2 regions of the Gordonia alkaliphila genome follow, and region 1 is predicted to be linked to the other one. Evidence: predicted binding sites of a transcription regulator. Region 1 holds the regulator's gene; the other holds the start of a gene.
What was found. Region 1 encodes LexA, which represses DNA repair genes until DNA is damaged. Its sites were predicted from a motif close to CGAACANNTGTTCG; they were not measured.

Region 1 (9,939 bases):
GCGGTGGTGAGCACGGCACCGGCCGCGCCGAGCGTGGTGAGGACGGCCCCGCCGGTGCGCGCGGCGAGCGCGGACGCGGCGGACTGGACCGGCGTCAGATCTCCGGCCTCGGCGGCGGCCTCCAGCGAGGCGCCATCGCCCCCGATCAGTTCGGCGAGCTCGAAGGCGTTGGGCTTGAGCAGATCGGGTCGGGCACCGGCGATCGCCAGCAGCGGCGGCCCCGAGGTGTCGACGGACACCCGGTGTCCGCCCGCGTGCAGGCGCGCGGTGACGGCGGCGTACCAGTCGTCCGGCACTCCGGGAGGCAGGGAACCGCACAGCGCCACCCACCGGGCATCGGCGGCGGCTGCTGCGACCAGGTCGGTCAGCCGGGCCAGCTCGCCGGCGGACAGCCCGGGGCCGGGCTCGTTGACCTTGGTGGTGGTGCCGTCCGGTTCGGCGATGGTCAGGTTGGTGCGCACCGGCTGATCGATCGGGACGCTGCGGTGCGGCAGGCCGGTGGCCTCCAGCTGGATGCGCAGCGGGTCCGACGGTCCCGCAGGCAGGACCGCAAGGGTTCTCAGTCCGGCTCCGTGCACCGCGCGGGCCACGTTGATGCCCTTGCCGCCCGGCTGGTTCGTCACCGCTGCGGCGCGTTGCACGTGACCGCGGGCGAGTGGTGCGTCGAGGGAGATGGTCCGATCCACGCTGGGATTGGCCGTCACGGTGACGATCATGCGATCACCACCTCGATGTCGAGGTCTTGCAGTTCCCGCCGCACCGCCGGGTTCAGTCCACCGTCGGTGACGATCACGTCGACGTCGCTCAGCGCCCCGAAACTCACGAGGTGTTCGCGGTGGAACTTGCTGGAGTCGGCCAGCACCACCACCTGTTCGGCGGCGGCGATCATAGCGGACTTGGTGGCGGCTTCGTCGGCATCCGGGGTGGACAGGCCGTGCGTGCGGCTCAGTCCGTTGGTGCCGAGGAAGGCGAGGTTGACCCGCAGCCGGCGGAGTGCGTCGACGGTCTCGGTTCCCACCGCGGCCTGCGTCTTCCCGCGAATGCGACCGCCGACGAGGGTCACCTCGCAGTTCGGCAGGGTGGACAGATGCCCGGCGAGCGGAACCGCATTGGTGACCACCGTCAAGCGGCGTTCGGGCGGCACCGCGAGTGCGGCGCGCAGCGTGGTGGTGCCCGCATCGAAGAGGGCCGAGCCGCCGTCGGGTGGCAGGAACGCCTGGGCGGCCAGCCCGATCGCCGACTTCTCCGGTGCCCGCGACCGTTCGCGCTGGCCCAGATCGGGTTCCTCGACCACTTCGCCCAGATCCGGCCGGACGGCGCCGCCGTGGACGCGGACCAGGACGCCCTGGTCGGCCAGCACCCCGAGGTCACGGCGCACGGTCTCCCCGGTCACGTCGAAGCGCACGGCGAGTTCGGCCACCGCGACGCGGCCGTGGTTGCGCACCTCGGTGGCAATGGCCTGTTGGCGTTCTTCGGCGTACACGGAAGCCCTCCCGTCCTGGATTGGTTATATCTGTGTTTACCTGTGAACGTGTTGACAAGTCAAGGGTTCACTGTAATCTCGATCACATGGCACAGGTGGAGAGCAGTACCGCACAGAACTATGGGGCCGTCGCCGCGGTGGTCGGCACGCCGGTCGTATCCGGACTCGCCTACGGGCCGGTGATCCGAGTGTCCGGCGTGCCGGAGTACGACGTCGACGCGGCCGCGGAGATTCCCGAAACCGAGCGCGCGGCCGAGGCCGCACGCTTCGTCGCCGCAGCCGAGACGGTGGCGGAGCGCTTCACCGCGCGGGCCCGGGCCAACACCGGCAGTACGGCGGAAGTGCTGGCGGCGACCGCCGCCCTGGCCAAGGACCGCGCGTGGATCGCCACCGCCACCGGACTGATCGAGAAGGGCACGCCGGCCGCCGCGGCCACCGTGCGGGCGATCGACACGATCTCCGACATGTTCGCCAAACTCGGCGGGCTGATGGCCGAACGCGTCACCGACCTCGCCGACATCCGCAACCGGGTGGTCGCCGAGGTTCTCGGCCTACCGGAGCCGGGCATCCCACTGCCCGAGCAGCCGTCGGTCCTGCTGGCCGACGATCTGGCCCCGGCCGACACCGCCGGCCTGGATCCGAAGCTGGTGGTGGCCCTGGCCACCCGCTTGGGCGGGCCGTCGAGCCACACGGCGATCATCGCCCGGCAACTCGGCATTCCGTGCGTCGTGGCCGTCGCCGACCTGAATCGGGTCGATACGGGAGCCATGGTCTTCGTCGACGGCGAACGGGGCGTGGTGGGCGTCGACCCGGATGCGGAGCAGATCGCCGCGGCGGTCGAGGCGGCACAGCAGTTGGCGGCCGAAGTGGCGCAGTGGCGCGGACCCGGCCGCACGGCCGACGGGCACGCCGTGGCGATTCTGGGGAACGTGGCCGACGGTGTCTCCGCGCGCAGCGCCGCCGATCTCGGCATTCTGGCCGGGGTCGGACTGTTCCGTACCGAGCTGGCCTTCCTGGAGCGCCCCGACGAGCCCTCGGTGGCGCAGCAGCAGAGCCTCTACCGCGAAGTCATCGACGCCTTCGACGGCGACAAGGTGGTGATCCGCACCCTCGACGCCGGATCGGACAAGCCGCTGCGTTTCGTGAACCATCCCCACGAGGACAATCCGGCTATGGGGGTGCGCGGCAACCGCATCGTGGCGACGCACCCGGAGATCCGTGAGCACCAACTCGATGCGATCGCGGCGGCCGCGGACGGCGCCGGCGCGGTGCCGTGGGTGATGGCCCCGATGGTCGCGACGGTGGCGGAGGCCCGCGAGTTCGCGGCGCAGGTGCGCGAGCGCGGGTTGACTCCGGGGGTGATGATCGAGGTGCCGTCGGCGGCGGTGCAGGCCGAGAAGATCCTGGCCGAAGTGGACTTCGTGTCCATCGGCACCAACGATCTGACGCAGTACACGATGGCCGCCGACCGGATGTCCGCCGAATTGGCGGCGCTGACCGACCCGTGGCAGCCGGCCGTCCTGGCGCTGGTGGAACGGGTCGGGGCGGCAGGCCGAGCAGCCGACAAGCCGGTGGGGGTCTGCGGCGAGGCGGCCGCCGACCCGCTGTTGGCCTGCGTTCTGGTGGGGCTGGGCGTCAGCTCGCTGTCGTGCGCGCCCGCCGCCGCCGCGCCGGTGGGTCGCAAGCTCGCGACCGTGACGCTGGACCAGTGCGCCGCCGCCGCTCAGGCCGCAGTGGCCGCCGACAGTCCCGTCGACGGCCGGGCTGCGGCCCGGGCGGTATTGGGCTGAACCGGCGTCAGAGGCGCCGCATCACGGTGACGACCTTGCCGAGGATCGCGGCGTCGTCGCCCGGGATGGGCTCGAAGTGCTCGTTGTGCGGCAGCAGCCACACGTGTCCGTCGATCCGCTTGAACGTCTTCACGGTGGCCTCGCCGTCGATCATGGCGGCGACGATGTCGCCGTTGTCGGCCACGTTCTGCTGACGCACCACCACCCAGTCGCCGTCGCAGATCGCCGCGTCGATCATCGACTCGCCGACTACGCGCAGCAGGAACAGGGAGCCCTCGCCGACCAGTTCCTTGGGCAGCGGGAAGACGTCCTCGACCGCTTCCTCGGCGAGGATCGGGCCGCCGGCCGCGATCCGGCCGAGCACCGGGACGTAGGCCGGTGCGGGGACGTTCGGATCCGCCTGATCGGCGGCCGGGGGCGGGGTGCGCTGCTCGTCGCGGACATTCACCGCGCGCGGACGGTGCGGATCGCGCTTGAGCAGCCCGCGGCGCTCGAGCGTGCGCAGCTGGTGCGCCACCGACGAGGTGGAGGCGAGGCCGACGGCCTCACCGATCTCGCGAATGCTCGGCGGATAGCCGCGTTCGCGCACCGAGGAGCGGATGTACTCGAGAACTTCGCGCTGACGCTGCGTCAGTGAGGCCTCCAGGGTGGCCGTCGACAACAGCGGGTCCACGTTCGACGTGTGCGGTCCGTCGTTCATCGAACTTCCTTTCGATCGGGGTCGCCCTCCAATTTAGTCGAGTAGGTCACAGAAATCAAACAATTGTTCGACGTGTCGTAGCGGATGTCCGAGGCGTGGTGTTAACTATCGAACAAGAGTTCATCGAACGTACGAACGATGGGAGTTCCACGATGACCGAGCTGCTGACCCGCCGCCCCGCGTCCGCCTCGACGCTGCCGCAGTCCACCACGATGACCTGCGACGTTCCCCTGATTCAGACCACCTGCCGGGCCACCGGCCGACGTCCGCGCGCGGTCGCCGCCGCCACCCCGGTGTGCCCGGCACCGAGCGTTCGAACGCGTCCGGCGCGGCGCGCCGAGCGCACTGCGTCGCCGACCACGAGCGCCGCTCGGGCGGCCCGTGCCCGTTCGAACACCGTGGATCGTTCGACGGCGGTGCGTCGTCGCTGGGCGGCCGGCGTGCTCCTCGGTGCCGCGCTGGCCGCCGTGGTCGTCGTGCTCGGCATGGTCGGTGAGGACTACGAGAAGGCCGTCAGCGGCGTGCCGGCCCAGACCGAGGTGGTCCACGTGCGCAGCGGTGAGTCGCTGTCGTCGTTGGCCGAGCGGATCGCTCCGGATCGCTCCGCGGCGTCGGTGATCGCCACGGTGCGCGACCTGAACGGTCTCGACGCCAGCGGACTGCGCCCCGGTCAGGCGCTCGTGGTGCCCGCCTACCGCTGAGGCCGCGATGGCGCCGAGTACGCTGGGGGCATGCGATGCCCGTTCTGCAAGAACGACGACACCCGAGTGGTTGATTCGCGCGCCTCCGACGACGGAGCGTCGATTCGACGCCGCCGGTCGTGCTCGGAATGCAGTCGCCGGTTCACCACCGTCGAGTCGGCGGTGCTGGCGGTGGTCAAGCGCAACGGCGTCACCGAGCCCTTCAACCGGGAAAAGGTGATGAAGGGTGTGCGCCGGGCGTGCCAGGGCCGATCGGTCACCGAGGATTCGCTGGCGCAGCTGGCGGCCGCGGTGGAGAACACCGTCCGCGCCTCGGGATCGGCCGAGATCCCCAGCCACGAGGTCGGCCTGGCGATCCTCGGGCCGCTGCGGGACCTCGACGAGGTGGCCTACCTGCGGTTCGCGTCGGTTTATCGGTCCTTCGAATCCGCCGACGACTTTCAGCGCGAGATCGACGATCTGCGCAAGGATTCGCGCCGCGAACCGGTCGGCTGACCCACCGCCGCTGCGTGCGGATCAGCCTCACTCGAAGGCCCGCCTCACTCGAAGGACTCGATGGCCTTCATCACCCGCTTCTCCGAGATCGGTCCCGAGGTCCCCAGCTGCTGCGCGAACAAGCTGACCCGCAGTTCCTCCAACTGCCAGTGAACCAGGTCGTTGAGGGCGTCGTGCCGGTGCGCAGGAAGCGCCGCGAGTCGTCGGTTCCAGTGCGCGATGACCCGGTCCACCGTGTCGAGGCCGGCGTTGTCGCGGGCGGCGGAGCCGGGGAGCGCGTTCAGTCGGGCCTGGGCCGCCGACAGGTAGCGCGGTAGATGGAGCAGGTGCGCCAGCGGAGTCTCGCCGACGAAGCCGTCGAAGATCAGGTGCGCGGTCTGCTCGGCAACGTCGTCGGCCGCGGCGCTGCCGCTGTGCGCGTCGACGGCGCGGGCGGTGGGGCCGAGCGCGGCCAGGGCGCGGGCGGCGTGCATGAAGTACTCCGGTGCGGCGGCGCGGATCACCGGTGACAGACGCTCGCGCAGCGCGGCGAACTGTTCCGGGGTGCGAAGCGACGCCACGTCCGGTTCCTTGGCTAGGGTGTCGGCGATGGCGCGACGTGTGCAGTCGGCGAACAGCTGCTGCGGGTCGGCGTACGGATTCTGGCTCAGCGCGAGGCGCTCGGCCGGTGGCAGACCGTTGGCGACCTTCTTGTTCAACGGGGTGATCGCCTGCGCCAACAGGTGGGCGACGCCGGCGGCGATGCCCGCGTCGCGAGCGCTCGCCGACGTCGCCTCACTCACTCGGACGCCGTCGCCGACGGGCGCCAGGGTGGGGTAGGTGACGACGGGTTGGCCGGCCACCACGTCGTCGCGGCGCTCCGCGAGGGTGCCGATGCCGTCCGGCTTCCAGTCTCGGTACACCGGTGCGGCCGCAGCGGGGGCGGGTGCACGGCCGAACTCGGCGCGCAGCGGTTCCAAGCGGTCGGCGCGGCCGATGATCGCGCCGCCGGCGTCGGTGACCGCGAAATGGATGCGCAGGTGGGCCGGCAGGTCGTCGGTGCGAAAGTCGCTGGGGGACAGGCTGATGCGAGCGATCTCGCCGAGTTCTCGCGCGAGGGCGGGCAGCAGGTGCTCGGAGCGCGGTGTGATCTTGCTGAGGACCAGATCGGCGTACTGCTGGGCCGGCGAGAGGGACTTGCGCAATCCCTTGGGCAGGGACCGGATCAGCGCGGTGACCAACTCGCTGCGCAGCCCCGGGACCAACCAGTCGAAGCCGCCCGCGTGGACGTGCTCGAGCAGGGGACGCGGGATCAGCACGGTGACGCCGTCGTCGGGTGCGCCGGGGGCGAAGTGATAGCGCAGTTCCAGTCGGGTCGGGCCCTGCTGCCAGGCGGCGGGGAAATCGGCGGCCGCCGGAACGGCCGCGACCGAACCGGCCTCGTCCAGGTGGAGGAGCTTGGGATCGGTGCGGGAGGCCTTCTTCCACCACGTGTCGAAGTGTCGGGTGGAGACGACGTGCGCCGGGATCCGGGCGTCGTAGAAGTCGTAGAGGTCGCCGTCGCTGAGGCGGACGTTCCGACGGGCGCGGTGCTCGAGGTCCTCGGCGTCGGCCAAGAGCCGGCGGTTGTGCGCGTAGAACTCGTGCCGGGTGCGCCAGCGACCCTCGACGAGCGCTGCCTGTAGGAACAACGCTCGCGACTCGACCGGGTCGATGCGGCCGTAGTTCACCGTGCGCGACGCGATGAGCGGTACCCCGTAGAGGCTGACCTTCTCCTTGGCCGTCACGGCCCCGCGGCGCGACGACCAGGCGGGCTCGCTGTAGGTGCGCGTCACCAGGTCGGGGGCGATCTGCTCCACCCATTCCGGATCGATCGAGGCCACGGTGTGCGCGAACAGTCGGGAGGTCTCCAGCAGTTCGGCGGTCATCACGAAGGAGGGCGCCTTCTTGGCCAGTTCCGAACCCGGGAAGATGGCGAACTTGGTGCCGCGGGTGCCCAGGTATTCGCGGGTATCGCCTTGGCGCGCACCGATGTTGGTGAGCAGGCCGGTGAGCAGGCTGCGATGGATGGCCGACGGATCGATCTCGGTCTTCGGTATCTCCCAGCCCAGGTCGGACACCGTACGACGGAGCTGACGGTGCAGATCCGTCCATTCGCGGATCCGCAGGTAGTGCAGGAAGCTGCGCTCACACTGGCGCCGGAACTGGTTGCCCGACAAGGCTTCCCGCTGCTCGTGCAAGTGGTGCCAGAGCTTGAGGCGGCTGAGGAACTCCGAGCCGGGCACCGCGTACTCGCGGTGCGCGGCCTGCGCGGCCTCGCGCTTGTCGGAGGGGAACTCTCGGACGTCCGGCAGCGACAGCGCCGCGGCGATCGGCAGGATGTGGTCGAGACAGCCGTTCTCGTGACCGGCCACCAGCATGCGGGCCAGGCGCGGGTCGATCGGCAGGCGCGCCAGGTCGCGTCCGGTCTTGGTGAGCCGCGCCTGCGCCGAATCGGTGCCGGTGACCGCACCGAGCTCGGACAGCAGCGTCATGCCGCCGTTGATCGCCCGCTGCTCGGGTGGCTGGACGAACGGGAACTCGGCGACGTCGCCCAGCCGCAGTGACAGCATCGACAGGATCACCGCGGCCAGGTTGGCGCGCAGGATCTCCGGGTCGGTGTATTCGGGGCGGGCGTCGAAGTCGTCCTCGGAGTACAGGCGGATGCAGATGCCGGGCGCCACGCGGCCGCACCGGCCGGCGCGCTGGCGGGCGCTGGCCTGGGAGACCTTCTCGATGGGCAGGCGCGTCACCTTGGTGCGGGTGGAGTAGCGCGAGATGCGGGCGGTGCCGGTGTCGATGACGTACCGGATGCCGGGCACGGTCAGCGAGGTCTCGGCGACGTTGGTCGACAGCACGATGCGCCGTCCGTCGGACGGCGTGAAGATCTTCTGCTGCTCGGCGACCGACAGGCGGGCGTACAGCGGCACGATCTCGGCTCCGCTGCGCCGGGACAGGGCGTCGGCGGTGTCGCGGATATCGCGCTCGGTCGGCAGGAAGACGAGGATGTCGCCGCGGCCGGACGACCACAGTTCGCTGACCGCGGCGTCGATCGCGGCAATCTGGTCGAGGTCGGCATGGTCCTCGTCGTCGGACACCGGCGGTCGGTACCGCACTTCGACGGGGTAGGTGCGGCCGGACACCTCGAGGATCGGGACGTCCTCGTCGGGGCCGGCGAAATGCCGGGCGAAGCGGTCCGGCTCGATGGTGGCCGAGGTGATGATCACCTTGAGGTCCGGGCGGGACGGCAGCAGGCGCTTGAGATAGCCGAGCAGGAAGTCGATGTTGAGGCTGCGTTCGTGGGCCTCGTCGATGATGATCGTGTCGTAGCGGGACAGCTTCGGGTCGGAGGTGATCTCCCGCAGCAGGATACCGTCGGTCATCACGCGGATCTTGGTGTGCTTGCCGGACTTGTCGGAGAACCGGACGCTGTAGCCCACCACGTCGCCCAGTTCGGTCTGCGTCTCGTCGGCGATGCGGCGGGCCACCGAGGTGGCGGCGATGCGTCGCGGCTGCGTGTGCCCGATCGACTCGCGGCCCAGCGCCAGGCAGATCTTCGGCAGCTGCGTGGTCTTGCCCGAACCGGTCTCACCGGCGATCACCACCACCTGATGGTCGGCGATGGCGCGGGAGATCTCGTCGCGGGAGGCGCTGACCGGAAGCTCCGGCGGGAAGGTGAGGACGGGGACAGCCATGATGGCTCCGAGTCTATGGGGCCGCATCGGCGAGCGGCGCATCCGAGCGTGATGACCGGGAACCGGGGCCCGCCGGGAAATCGGACGTCGCCGTGGAATAGTGGTAGCCATGGGTTCTCTTTGGCATGGATTCGCCGACATGGGCATGGTCACCGACAACGGGCCGTTCGTCATCACTCGAGGTGAGGGCGTCCGGATCTACGACGATGCGGGCAACGAGTATCTGGATGCGACCGCCGGCCTCTGGTTCACGAACGTGGGCCACGGGCGCACCGAGATCGGCGAGGCCGTCGGCCGTCAGCTCTCGACGGTGGCGCACTACTCGAACTTCGGCGACTACGCGGGGGACGGTCTGATCGCGCTCGCCGAGCGGGTGGCGGCGATGGCGCCGGTGCCGGGCTCCAAGGTGATGTTCACCTCGGGCGGCAGTGACGCGGTCGATACCGCGGTGAAGCTCGCCCGCCGCTACTGGACGGAGCTGGGCCGGCCCGAGAAGCGGCTCGTCGTCTCCCGCAGCAAGGCGTACCACGGCATGCACATCGGCGGTACCGCGCTGGCCGGCATTCCGCTGAACCGGGAGGGCTACGGCCCCGAGTTCATGCCGGACACCGAGAACATCGAGTGGGACGACGCCAAGGCGCTGCTCGGCGTGATCGAGCGGGTGGGCGCGGAGAACGTGGCCGCGTTCATCGCCGAGCCGATCATCGGCGCCGGCGGCATCTACCTGCCGCCGGACGGCTACCTCCGCGAGGTGCGCGACATTTGCCGCGAGCACGACGTCCTGTTCATCGCCGACGAGGTGGTCACCGGGTACGGCCGTATCGGGCACGGTCACTGGTTCGCGTCGAGCCGCTTCGATCTGGCACCGGACATGATCACCTCGGCCAAGGGTCTCACCAGCGGCTACGTGCCCATGGGCGCGATGATCGCGGCGCCGCACATCGCCGAACCGTTCTTCGCCGGCGGCACCTGGTGGCGACACGGCTACACCTACGGCGGGCACTACGGCGCGGCCGCCGCGGCGATGGCCAACTTCGACATCATCGAGCGCGAGGGT
Region 2 (9,939 bases), on a different contig from region 1:
GGCCGCGGTGTCCCTGGCCGAGGGCGCCGTGCTCGACGGCAAGGAGCTGGCCGACCGGCTGTACGCGGACCTGCCGTCGTACGCGCTGCCGCTGTTCCTACGGCAGGTGCCGGAGATCGAGGCCACCACCACGTTCAAGAACCGCAAGGTGGAGCTGCGGGACGAAGGCTACGCGGACACCGGCGACGATCCGGTGTGGGTGCTCAAGGGCAAGGCCGACGGCTACGTCCCGTTCTATGCCGAGTACCCCGCCGAGGTCGCGGCGGCCAAGGCCCCGCGCTGACCGACGAATCGGCACTGCTCCATGATGGAGGGATGAGCCCGCCCGAGCCGTCGACCACCCTGTGCGGGCGTCCGGTCGCCACCGATCGGGCGCTGGTGATGGCGATCGTCAACCGCACCCCGGACTCCTTCTACGACGGCGGCAGCACGTTCACCGACGACGCCGCGATGGCGCGCATCGACACGGTGATCGCCGAGGGCGCCGACATCGTCGACATCGGCGGCGTCAAGGCCGGTCCCGGCGAGGAGGTCGACGCGGCCGCCGAGGCGCAGCGCGTGGTGCCGATGATCGCGTGGATCCGGCAGCGGCACCCCGAGGTGCTGATCAGCGTCGACACCTGGCGCAGCGAGGTCGCCGCGGCGGCCTGCGATGCGGGGGCGGATCTGATCAACGACACGTGGGCGGGGACCGACCCGGAGCTGGTGGCGGTGGCCGCCGACCGCGGCGTCGGGCTGGTGTGCTCGCACACCGGCGGCGCCGTGGTGCGGACACGCCCGCACCGGGTGGCCTACGACGACGTGGTCGCCGAAGTGACCGCCGAGCTCACCGCGTCCGCACAGCGGGCCGCCGATGCCGGGGTGCGCCGCGACGGGATCCTGATCGATCCGACGCACGACTTCGGTAAGAACACCCACCACGGGCTGGCCCTGCTGCGTCGTCTCGACTGCCTCGTCGACACCGGCTGGCCGGTGCTGATGGCGTTGAGCAACAAGGACTTCATCGGGGAGACGCTGGGCGTGGCGTTGCACGAACGGGTGGCCGGTACGCTGGCCGCGACGGCGTTGGCCGCCGCCGCGGGTGCTCGCGTCTTTCGCGTTCACGAAGTCGCTGACACCCGCCGCGTGCTCGACATGGTCGCGTCGATAGCCGGCACGCGACCGCCTGCCCGGACGGTCAGAGGATTGGCATGAGCAAGGACATCTCCGCAGCCGCGGCGGCCACCGGGCCCACGACGCTGGGTGCACAGGCACCGTGGTCGCACACCCATGCCTGGGACAGGCCCGCGTGGACCGTCGACGAACTCGTCGAAGCCAAGGCCGGGCGGACCGTTTCGGTGGTGCTGCCCGCGCTCAACGAAGCCGATGCGGTGGCCGGTGTGGTGGCCTCCATCATGGGGCTGGTCGGCACCCTGGTCGATGAACTGGTGGTCCTGGACTCCGGGTCCACCGACGACACCGCTGCGATCGCCCGGGCCGCCGGTGCGCGCGTGGTGGCGCGCGACGACGTGTTCGGCGACCTGCCGCCGCGCCCCGGCAAGGGGGAGGCGCTGTGGCGCTCGGTGGCGGCCACCACCGGCGACCTCATCGCCTTCATCGACGCCGACCTGATCGACCCCGATCCGATGTTCGTGCCACGACTGCTCGGCCCGCTGCTCTTCGACCCGGACATCCACCTGGTCAAGGGCTACTACCGGCGCCCGCTGCGTTCGGGCGGCGCGCAGGTGGCCGACGGCGGCGGCCGCGTCACCGAGCTGTCGGCCCGACCGCTGCTGACGGCCCTGAAACCCGAACTGGGCGAAGTGATCCAGCCGCTGGGCGGCGAATACGCCGGCACCCGCGAGCTGTTGTCGTCGGTCCCGTTCGCCGCGGGCTACGGCGTCGAGGTGGGTCTGCTGATCGATACCTACGACCGCTACGGCCTCACCGGGATCGGGCAGGTGAACCTCGGCACCCGCGCTCACCGCAACCGCCCGCTCTCCGAGCTCGCGGTGATGAGCCGACAGATCATCGCGACCCTGCTGCAGCGCTGCGGGATCGAGGACTCGGGAGTGGGACTGACCCAGTTCGTGCCCGGCATCGACGGCACCTTCTCCCCGGTCACCACCGAACTCGCGGTGGCCGACCGACCGCCGGTGGCCGCGTTGCTCGGTGACCGGCCCGGGGCCGATCGGTAGGGTGGCGCCGTGGTGACCATCGTGCTGTACGTCCTCGGCCTGATCCTCGTGGTGGCCGTGGTCTTCGCCGTGGTGTGGTTCGTGTTCGGGCGCGGCGAGGATCTGCCGCCGCTGCAGAAGGGGACCACGCTCACCCGCCTGCCGCGGGTCGGGATCACCGGCGATGACGCGCGGGCACTGGTGTTCCAGCAGGTCACGCGCGGTTACAAGGCGCAAGAAGTGGACTGGGCGGTGGAGAAGCTCGCGCGCGAGATCGACGACCTGCGCGCGGTGGTGCACGATCTCACGGTGCGGGCCGCGGAAGACGAGGCGGCCGCCGACACCGGGCCGATCCCACTGGTAGACCCGTCCCGGCGACAGTGACGAGATCTGCGCCACGTATCATGGACGCAGATTGACATGTGTCTGGGAAGGGAGCGCGAGAATGGCAGCGATGAAGCCCCGAATGGGTGACGGTCCTCTGGAGGCGGTCAAGGAGGGGCGCGGCATCGTGGTGCGCATTCCGATCGACGGCGGTGGTCGTCTGGTCGTCGAACTGAACGACGAAGAAGCCGCAGCCCTCGGTGAGGTCCTCCGCGAGGTCGTGGCCTGACCGAAGTCGCTTCAGATACCGGGCGGCGCGGGGCTCGCGCCCTGCGCTGCCCGGTCTGCGCAGGGCCACTCGACGTGGTCGAGCGCGGCCTGCAGTGCGCGCACGCGCACCGCTTCGACCAAGCCCGACAAGGGTATGTGGCGCTGCTGAGCGGCCGAGGCAATCGGCATCGCAGCGACACCGCACCCATGGTCGCCGCCCGTCGTCGTCTGCTCGACGCGGGAGTCTTCGATCCCGTCGCGCAGGCGCTGGCCGCCGCGATCGACCCGGAAGCCGCCGTCGTCGTCGACGCCGGCGCGGGCACCGGACGTTACCTCGCCGCCGTCCTCGACGCGGCGCCGCGGGCCGTCGGTATCGGTCTGGATCTCTCCAAGTACTGCGCGCGGGCCGTCGCGCGCGCCCACCCGCGCGCCATCGCGGTGGTCGCCGACCTGTGGGAGCCCATCCCGGTGGCCGACGGCACGGCCGACGCGGTGCTCTCGGTCTTCGCGCCCCGCAACGTGGCCGAGACCGTGCGCATGCTGGCGCCGGACGGACGCTGGCTGCTGGTGACGCCCAACCCCGGACATCTGCACGAGGTGCGGGAGCCGCTCGGCATGCTCGAGATCGGCGCCGACAAACTCGACCGCCTGCACGCCGACCTGACCGCGGGCGGACTGCAGGTGCGCGGCAGTACCCCGCTCACCGCCACCGCACTGCTCGACGCCGAGCAGCTCGCGGATCTGGCCGGCATGGGGCCGGCCGGCTTCCATCGCACCGAGGACGAACTGCACGCCGCGGCGCAGGCCCTCACCGCGGCCGCCGAGGCGCTGCCGGTGACGCTCGACGTGACGCTGACCGTCGCCGTCCCCGCCGCGAACTGAGCCGGGTACCGGGCGGTAGACCGTTCGACCGAGGCCGAAGGTCCGTGATCGTTCACGCCCGTCGCCCACGCGCGCGGGGTTGGCGATATGTTGGTGGGGTGAGATCACAACCGCACGTGCTCGGAATCGTTCTCGCTGGGGGCGAGGGGAAACGGCTGTACCCCCTGACCAAAGACCGGGCCAAGCCTGCGGTGCCCTTCGGCAGTTCGTACCGACTGATCGATTTCGTCCTGTCGAACCTGGTGAACGCCGGGTATGAGCGCATCTGCGTCCTGACCCAGTACAAGTCGCATTCGCTGGACCGTCACATCTCGCAGACGTGGTGGTCGTCGGGCTTCCACGGCGAGTTCATCACCCCGGTCCCGGCGCAGCAGCGGCTCGGCCCGCGCTGGTACACCGGCAGCGCCGACGCCATCTACCAGTCGATGAACCTGATCTTCGACGAGAAGCCCGACTACATCGTGGTGTTCGGTGCCGACCACGTGTACCGGATGGACCCGGCCCAGATGGTGGAGCAGCACATCGCCACCGGCGCCGCGGTGACCGTGGCCGGTATCCGGGTGCCGCGCAAGGAGGCCATCGCCTTCGGCTGCATCGAGGCCGACGCCGATCGACGGATCACCGACTTCGTGGAGAAGCCGAGCGACCCGCCGGGCGCCCCCGACGACCCGGACGTCACGTTCGCCTCGATGGGCAACTACGTCTTCTCCACCGAGGCGCTGGTGGACATGCTCCGCAAGGACGCGGCCGATCCCGACTCCGACCATGACATGGGCGGCGACATCATCCCGGCGTTCGTCGAACTGGAGCAGGCGTACGTTTACGACTTCGACAGCAACGTGGTGCCCGGGCAGACCCCGGACGATCAGGGCTACTGGCGCGACGTCGGCACCATCGACGCCTTCTACGAGGCACACATGGATCTGGTGTCGGCCAACCCCGTCTTTAACCTCTACAACGAGCGCTGGCCCATCCGCGGGGAGACCTCGCACCTGCCGCCGGCCAAGTTCATCCGCGGCGGCAGCGCCAACGACTCCATGGTCGGTGCGGGCTGCATCGTCTCCGGCGCCACCGTGCACAATTCGGTGCTCTCGACGGACGTGGTGATCGACGAAGGCGCCGTGGTGCAGGGCAGCGTCCTGATGCCGGGCGTGCGCATCGGCGCGAACGCGGTGGTGCGCAACGCGATTCTCGACAAGAACGTCTGCGTGCCCGAGGGCGGGCAGATCGGCGTCGACCTCGAGTCCGATCGCGAGCGATTCACCGTCAGCAGCGGCGGGATCGTCGCCGTCGGCAAGAACGAGACCGTCTGATCCGGCTCCTCGCCGGGCCGGGTGCCTTGTTCGGGTGCCGGGTCAGGGGAGGAGACCGGCGTCCCGCAGCGCGGACCGACCGAAGGCGATGAGGGTCGGCACCGACTCGGCGTCGACCTCCGCGGGCAGGGCGTCGACCGGCCACCACGCGAGGTCCGTCGACTCGCTGCTGCGCACCGGTGTCGGCGGCGTGCCGTCCGCGGTGGACGGTGCCACCGCGGCGTAGCGGACGTCCAGGTGCCGGGTGGGCTGTCCCAGCGAGCAGGTGATCGGGTGGGTGTGCAGGTGCACGGGGCCCGGGGACAGCACCAGATCGGGCAGCCCCGATTCCTCGGTGGCTTCACGCAGGGCGGCCGCGTCGATACCGGTGTCCTCCGGTTCGCAGTGCCCGCCCAGCTGCACCCATTTGCCGACCCGCGGGTGCAGCGTCAGCAGGACGTGCTCACCGGTCGCATCGAAGACGATCGCCGAGCCCGTCAGATGCCCGGGGACACAAGCCCGCTCGCACGGATTCGGGGCCGCGTCGAGGAAGGCGAGGTAGGCGTGGCGCAGCGAGTCCTGCTCGGCGCCGGGTGCGGCCCACTCCGCCAGTGCGGCACGGGTGTTGGGAATCATCACAGCTCGATCACCAGTCCTTCGGTGGCGGCGGCGGCCCGCAGGGCGCTCTCGGTTTCCGGACGGCCGACGGCCACCGCGCCCAGCGGCGCCCAGTCGGCCGGCAGATCCAGCACCCGCCGCACGGTGGGGGCGGCGAAGATCGTCGAACCGATCCAGCAGCTGCCGACGCCGCGCGTCGACAGCGCCACCAGGAGGTAGCCCACGGCGGCGCCCGCGGCGACGGTGAACATGGTGGTCTCGGCGTCCGTGCGGCGCGCGTCCGGGTAGTCGTGCATGCCGTCGCGGGTCAGCACCGGAATCACGAGTTCCGGTGCGTCGTAGAGGATCTGGCCGCGGGCCACGCGCTTGGCGATCGATTCGGCGGTCTTGCCGTCGCCGGTCAGGTCGGCGCGCCAGTCGTCGGCCATCGCGTCGAGCAGTGCGCGACGACGGGCGGGGGCGCGGACCCACAGGAAGCGCACCGGATGGGTGTGGTGCGGGGCCGGTGCGGTGAGCGCTTCGGCGAAGGCCGCGTGCATCACGTCCGGGTCCACCGGGCCGGGGGCGAACGTGCGCACCGACCGTCGTGTCCGCAGCGCCTCGGTGCGACCCTGGGCGAGGGCGTCGTCGGTGCCGAGTCGGAACAGGTCCGACGCGGGATCGCGCACCAGGTCGCGGGCCGCGCTGCCGTCGTCGGTCGGCGTCAGGCCGCGGACCACGGCCACCGGTACGCCGGCGGCCTTGCCCTTGACCAGATCGGCGGCGGCCGCCAGTTCGTCGGCCACCGCGATGTCGGTGACGCGCAACAGGTTTCCGTAGGGGTCGACGGTGCCGTCGTAGGCGTGCCGGACGGCGATCCCGGCCGCGCCGATGGCCACGTCGGTCTGGCCGGCCCGCCAGGCGCGGCCCATCGTGTCGGTGACGAGAACCGCCACCCGACGGCCGCGGGCGGCCAGGGCGGCGCGCAGGCCGGCGGCGCTGGCGTCGGGATCGACGGGCAGCAGGGCCAGTTGGTCCCCGGCGACGTTCGACGCGTCGATGCCCGCGGCGGCCTGCACCAGTCCGTTGCGGTTCGCGGTGATCAGGAGTTCGTCGCGCCGCGCGACGACACGCACCGCTTCGTCGACGATCAGCTTGCGGCGCAGGGCATCTCGCGCCTCGGGGTCGGTCGGGGCGGGGACCAGCCGGTCTTCGATCTTGGAGAACACCTTGCTGGTCACCACCACCACGTCGCCGTCGGCGATCCACGGTGCGGCGGCCAGCAGTTCGGCGGCCAGGTCGCTGTCGGGAGTGAACTCACCGAGCCCGGTGACCGGCCGGATCTCGACCGTCCCGGTGGCGCGGTGATCCACGGGAGCACGGTGATCCATGGGGGCGAGCGGCGGATCGGCAGCGGTCACAGCTGCACTCCGACCAAGGCACAGGCGGCGCGCACCATGTCCGCGGTGGCGACCGGGTCGGTCATCAGCAGGGGCGCGGCGGCGATCGCGATGCCCGGGACCGGGTCGGCGGCCGCGGCATCGCCGGGGGCCACCAGCCAGCCGTCGAGCAGACCGTTGCCGCTGCGGGCGCCGTAGTGCTCGGCGATGGCGCGCGCGGTGGTGTCCACGCCGATCACCGACAGACATTCGTCGGCCATGCCGCGCAGCGGCCGATCGTCGATCACCGGGCTGATGCCGACCACGGGAGCGGTCGTGTTGCGCAGCGCCGAGCGGATCCCGGGGACGCTTGTGATCGCGCCGACGGAGACCACCGGGTTGCTGGGCGCCAGCAGCACCACGTCGGCGTCGTTGATCGCCTCGACGACCCCGGGGGCCGGGGCGGCGTTGCCGTCGACCTGGACGAAGCCGTGCGTGGGCACCTGGGCGCGGTGGCGCACCCACCACTCCTGGAAGTGGATCGCCACCCGCTCGCCCGGCTCGCCGCCGGGGGCGTCGATCAGCACGTGCGTCTCGTGCCGATCGTCGGTCACCGGCAGCAGCCGGACACCGGGCTGCCAGCGCTTGGACAGGGCGGCGGTGATGTCGGACAGGCGGTAGCCGGCGTCGAGCATCTGGGTGCGGAGCAGGTGCGTGGCCAGATCGCGGTCGCCGAGTCCGAACCAGTCCGGATCGGCGCCGTAGGCGGCCAACTCCTCCTTCGCGTGGAAGGTCTCGCCGCGGCGCCCCCAGCCCCGTTCGGTGTCGATGCCGTCGCCGAGGGTGTACATGCAGGTGTCCAGGTCGGGACAGATGCGGACGCCGTGCATCCAGGCATCGTCGCCGACGTTCACCACCGCGGTGACCTCGTGCGGGCCCCCCGCAGACTCGCCCGTCGCGGGGAAGGGTGTGGGGCCGAAGACTTCGCGCACACCCTGCAGGAACCGGGCGCCGCCGACGCCCCCGACCAGTACCGTCACCTTCACAGCGTTCACCCTACGGCGGCGGCTCGGGGAACGGACGATCGGGCGGGGCGGCGGCGGAGCTCGGGCGCGACACGCCGATCATGCTCCTGATACGAGAGTGCATCCCGGGCCTCGTCGGTGGCGGGTGATATCAAGGAAACTTCGCCGTTCGCTTGATTTTCGCGGTCGGTTCCGTGTGTAATCACAGGAGTGTGATTCTTGCCGTTGGTTCCTTGACAAGGGCTGAGGTGGGGGCCAGATCACATTGTTGAAGGACACCGGCACTGATCATCGAGCAGGGAGGGCAGGAATGACCTTTGCGGGGAATGGTGATCCATTCGGAAACACGACGTCGTCGTCGGTCTTCGTCGGCGACAGCAGCCATCTTTCGCTGGTTCGTGGCGAACTCGACGCCTACTTCGAAGCGGTCGAGGACGAGTGGCAGGATCGTGCGCTCTGCGCGCAGACCGATCCCGAGGCGTTCTTCCCGGAGAAGGGCGGATCGACGCGGGAAGCCAAGCGCATCTGCCACGGCTGCGAAGTGAAGGCGGAATGCCTGGAGTACGCACTCGGCAACGATGAGCGCTTCGGCATCTGGGGCGGACTCTCCGAGCGGGAGCGACGACGCCTCAAGCGCGGCATCATCTGAGTAGCCGCCACTACCGAAACTTGTCGACGGGCCCGGCAGATCACTGATCTGCCGGGCCCGTCGGCGTCGGTGGCTACGGTGGCCCCGTCGCCGGTCCGAGTTATCCTGGAGCGTCAGTTCTCCGGGCCCTGCTCGACGGTCTCCTCGTCCACTCCGAGGTAGGTGGCGACCTGCTGGATCAGCACCTCGCGCAGGATGTCCGGGAGGTCGTCGTGCCGGGCCCGCAGCTCCAGCGGTCGCCGGAAGAGGATGAGTTGCGCGCGCGTCGGACGTCCGGCCTCGTCCACCCCGGCGGGGATCAGGCGCGCCAGCGGCACCGGGCCGTCGGCGGTGACCTCCTCCGGCCACTGCACGGTCTCCAGGTCTCGCGGAATCATGCGGGGGATGTCGTCGACCGCCACATCCAGTCCGGTCAGGCGCTCGTGCCAGAGTCGATCGATCTCGGCGAAGGCGATCACCGCCGTGTGGTCGAACTCGCCGGCGCGGGTGCGGTAGGCGGGGAGATGGGGCGGCAGCACCGGGCTGCGCAGTCCGCGGCCGCGGCGGTCGCGTGCGGGGCGCGGCGGGCGCAGAAGCTCCAGGTGATCGGCCGGATGAAAGCGCATGTCACGAGTCTAGTGCCCCCGAGGGGGCCGCCCGGTTTGCGTGTCGATGCCGGGTACAACGTCCCTGCGCGATAGGCTGCTCGGTGTGAATGCTCCCCGTCAGTGCTGCCGTCCCGGGTGCTCGCGCCTCGCTGTGGCGACCCTGACCTTCGTGTATGCGGAATCGACCGCCGTGATCGGCCCGTTGGCCGGTCCCGACGAACCGCATTCGTGGGATCTGTGCTCCGATCACGCCGATCGCATCACCGTGCCGCGCGGGTGGGAACTGCTCCGCAGTGAGCGGGAGTTCGTCCAGCCCGCCGAGGACGAGGAACTGACCGCGCTGGCCGACGTGGTGCGCGAAGCGGGCGGTGCCGCACGCGCCGGCCTGCCGCCGATGCCCTCGTTCACCGCGCGCGTCGACAGCGACGACTCGAATCCGGGGCGCCATCGCGCCGATCGCCGGGCCGTTTCCGCGGCACCGGCGCCGGGCCCCCGACCCGGCCGCCGCGGACATCTGCGCGTGCTGCCGGATCCGGTCGACTGATCGCGCGCCCCGAGTCGTGTGATTCATGCCGGTAACCATCGAAGTTCTCGACGACACGGAGTTCTTGCACTCCGCTGACCGCCACGGTCTTCTGCACGCCGCCGCGATGGCCGGCGCGCAGGTCCGCGCGGTGGCCGAAGCACAGGCCGAAGGCGTCCTCGAACCGCTCGCCGATCTCCGCCCCCGCGCGGTGGTGGTGGTGACCGGTTCGTCGGCCCTGTCGGTGCGCGCCGC

Region 2: the regulator LexA is predicted to act here: its motif matches at 7,974-7,987, upstream of cofD (2-phospho-L-lactate transferase).

Annotation. Positions count from the first base shown of each region.
Region 1 covers NZ_BAABIE010000002.1:228,472-238,410, reverse strand. Annotated here, with positions in the region: gene ABD989_RS03005 (1-phosphofructokinase family hexose kinase) at 1-716, opposite strand, end outside; gene ABD989_RS03000 (DeoR/GlpR family DNA-binding transcription regulator) at 713-1,483, opposite strand; gene ABD989_RS02995 (phosphoenolpyruvate--protein phosphotransferase) at 1,570-3,273, shown strand; gene lexA (transcriptional repressor LexA) at 3,281-3,973, opposite strand; gene ABD989_RS02985 (LysM peptidoglycan-binding domain-containing protein) at 4,126-4,674, shown strand; gene nrdR (transcriptional regulator NrdR) at 4,705-5,169, shown strand; gene hrpA (ATP-dependent RNA helicase HrpA) at 5,214-8,882, opposite strand; gene ABD989_RS02970 (aminotransferase family protein) at 8,992-9,939, shown strand, end outside.
Region 2 covers NZ_BAABIE010000005.1:45,464-55,402, forward strand. Annotated here, with positions in the region: gene ABD989_RS06855 (long-chain-acyl-CoA synthetase) at 1-283, shown strand, start outside; gene folP (dihydropteroate synthase) at 316-1,194, shown strand; gene ABD989_RS06865 (glucosyl-3-phosphoglycerate synthase) at 1,191-2,177, shown strand; gene ABD989_RS06870 (DivIVA domain-containing protein) at 2,187-2,540, shown strand; gene ABD989_RS06875 (DUF3117 domain-containing protein) at 2,602-2,769, shown strand; gene ABD989_RS06880 (putative RNA methyltransferase) at 2,811-3,632, shown strand; gene glgC (glucose-1-phosphate adenylyltransferase) at 3,731-4,945, shown strand; gene ABD989_RS06890 (NUDIX hydrolase) at 4,988-5,560, opposite strand; gene ABD989_RS06895 (coenzyme F420-0:L-glutamate ligase) at 5,560-6,912, opposite strand; gene cofD (2-phospho-L-lactate transferase) at 6,939-7,946, opposite strand; gene ABD989_RS06905 (WhiB family transcriptional regulator) at 8,236-8,574, shown strand; gene ABD989_RS06910 (metallopeptidase family protein) at 8,688-9,179, opposite strand; gene ABD989_RS06915 (DUF3499 domain-containing protein) at 9,265-9,705, shown strand; gene ABD989_RS06920 (hypothetical protein) at 9,731-9,939, shown strand, end outside.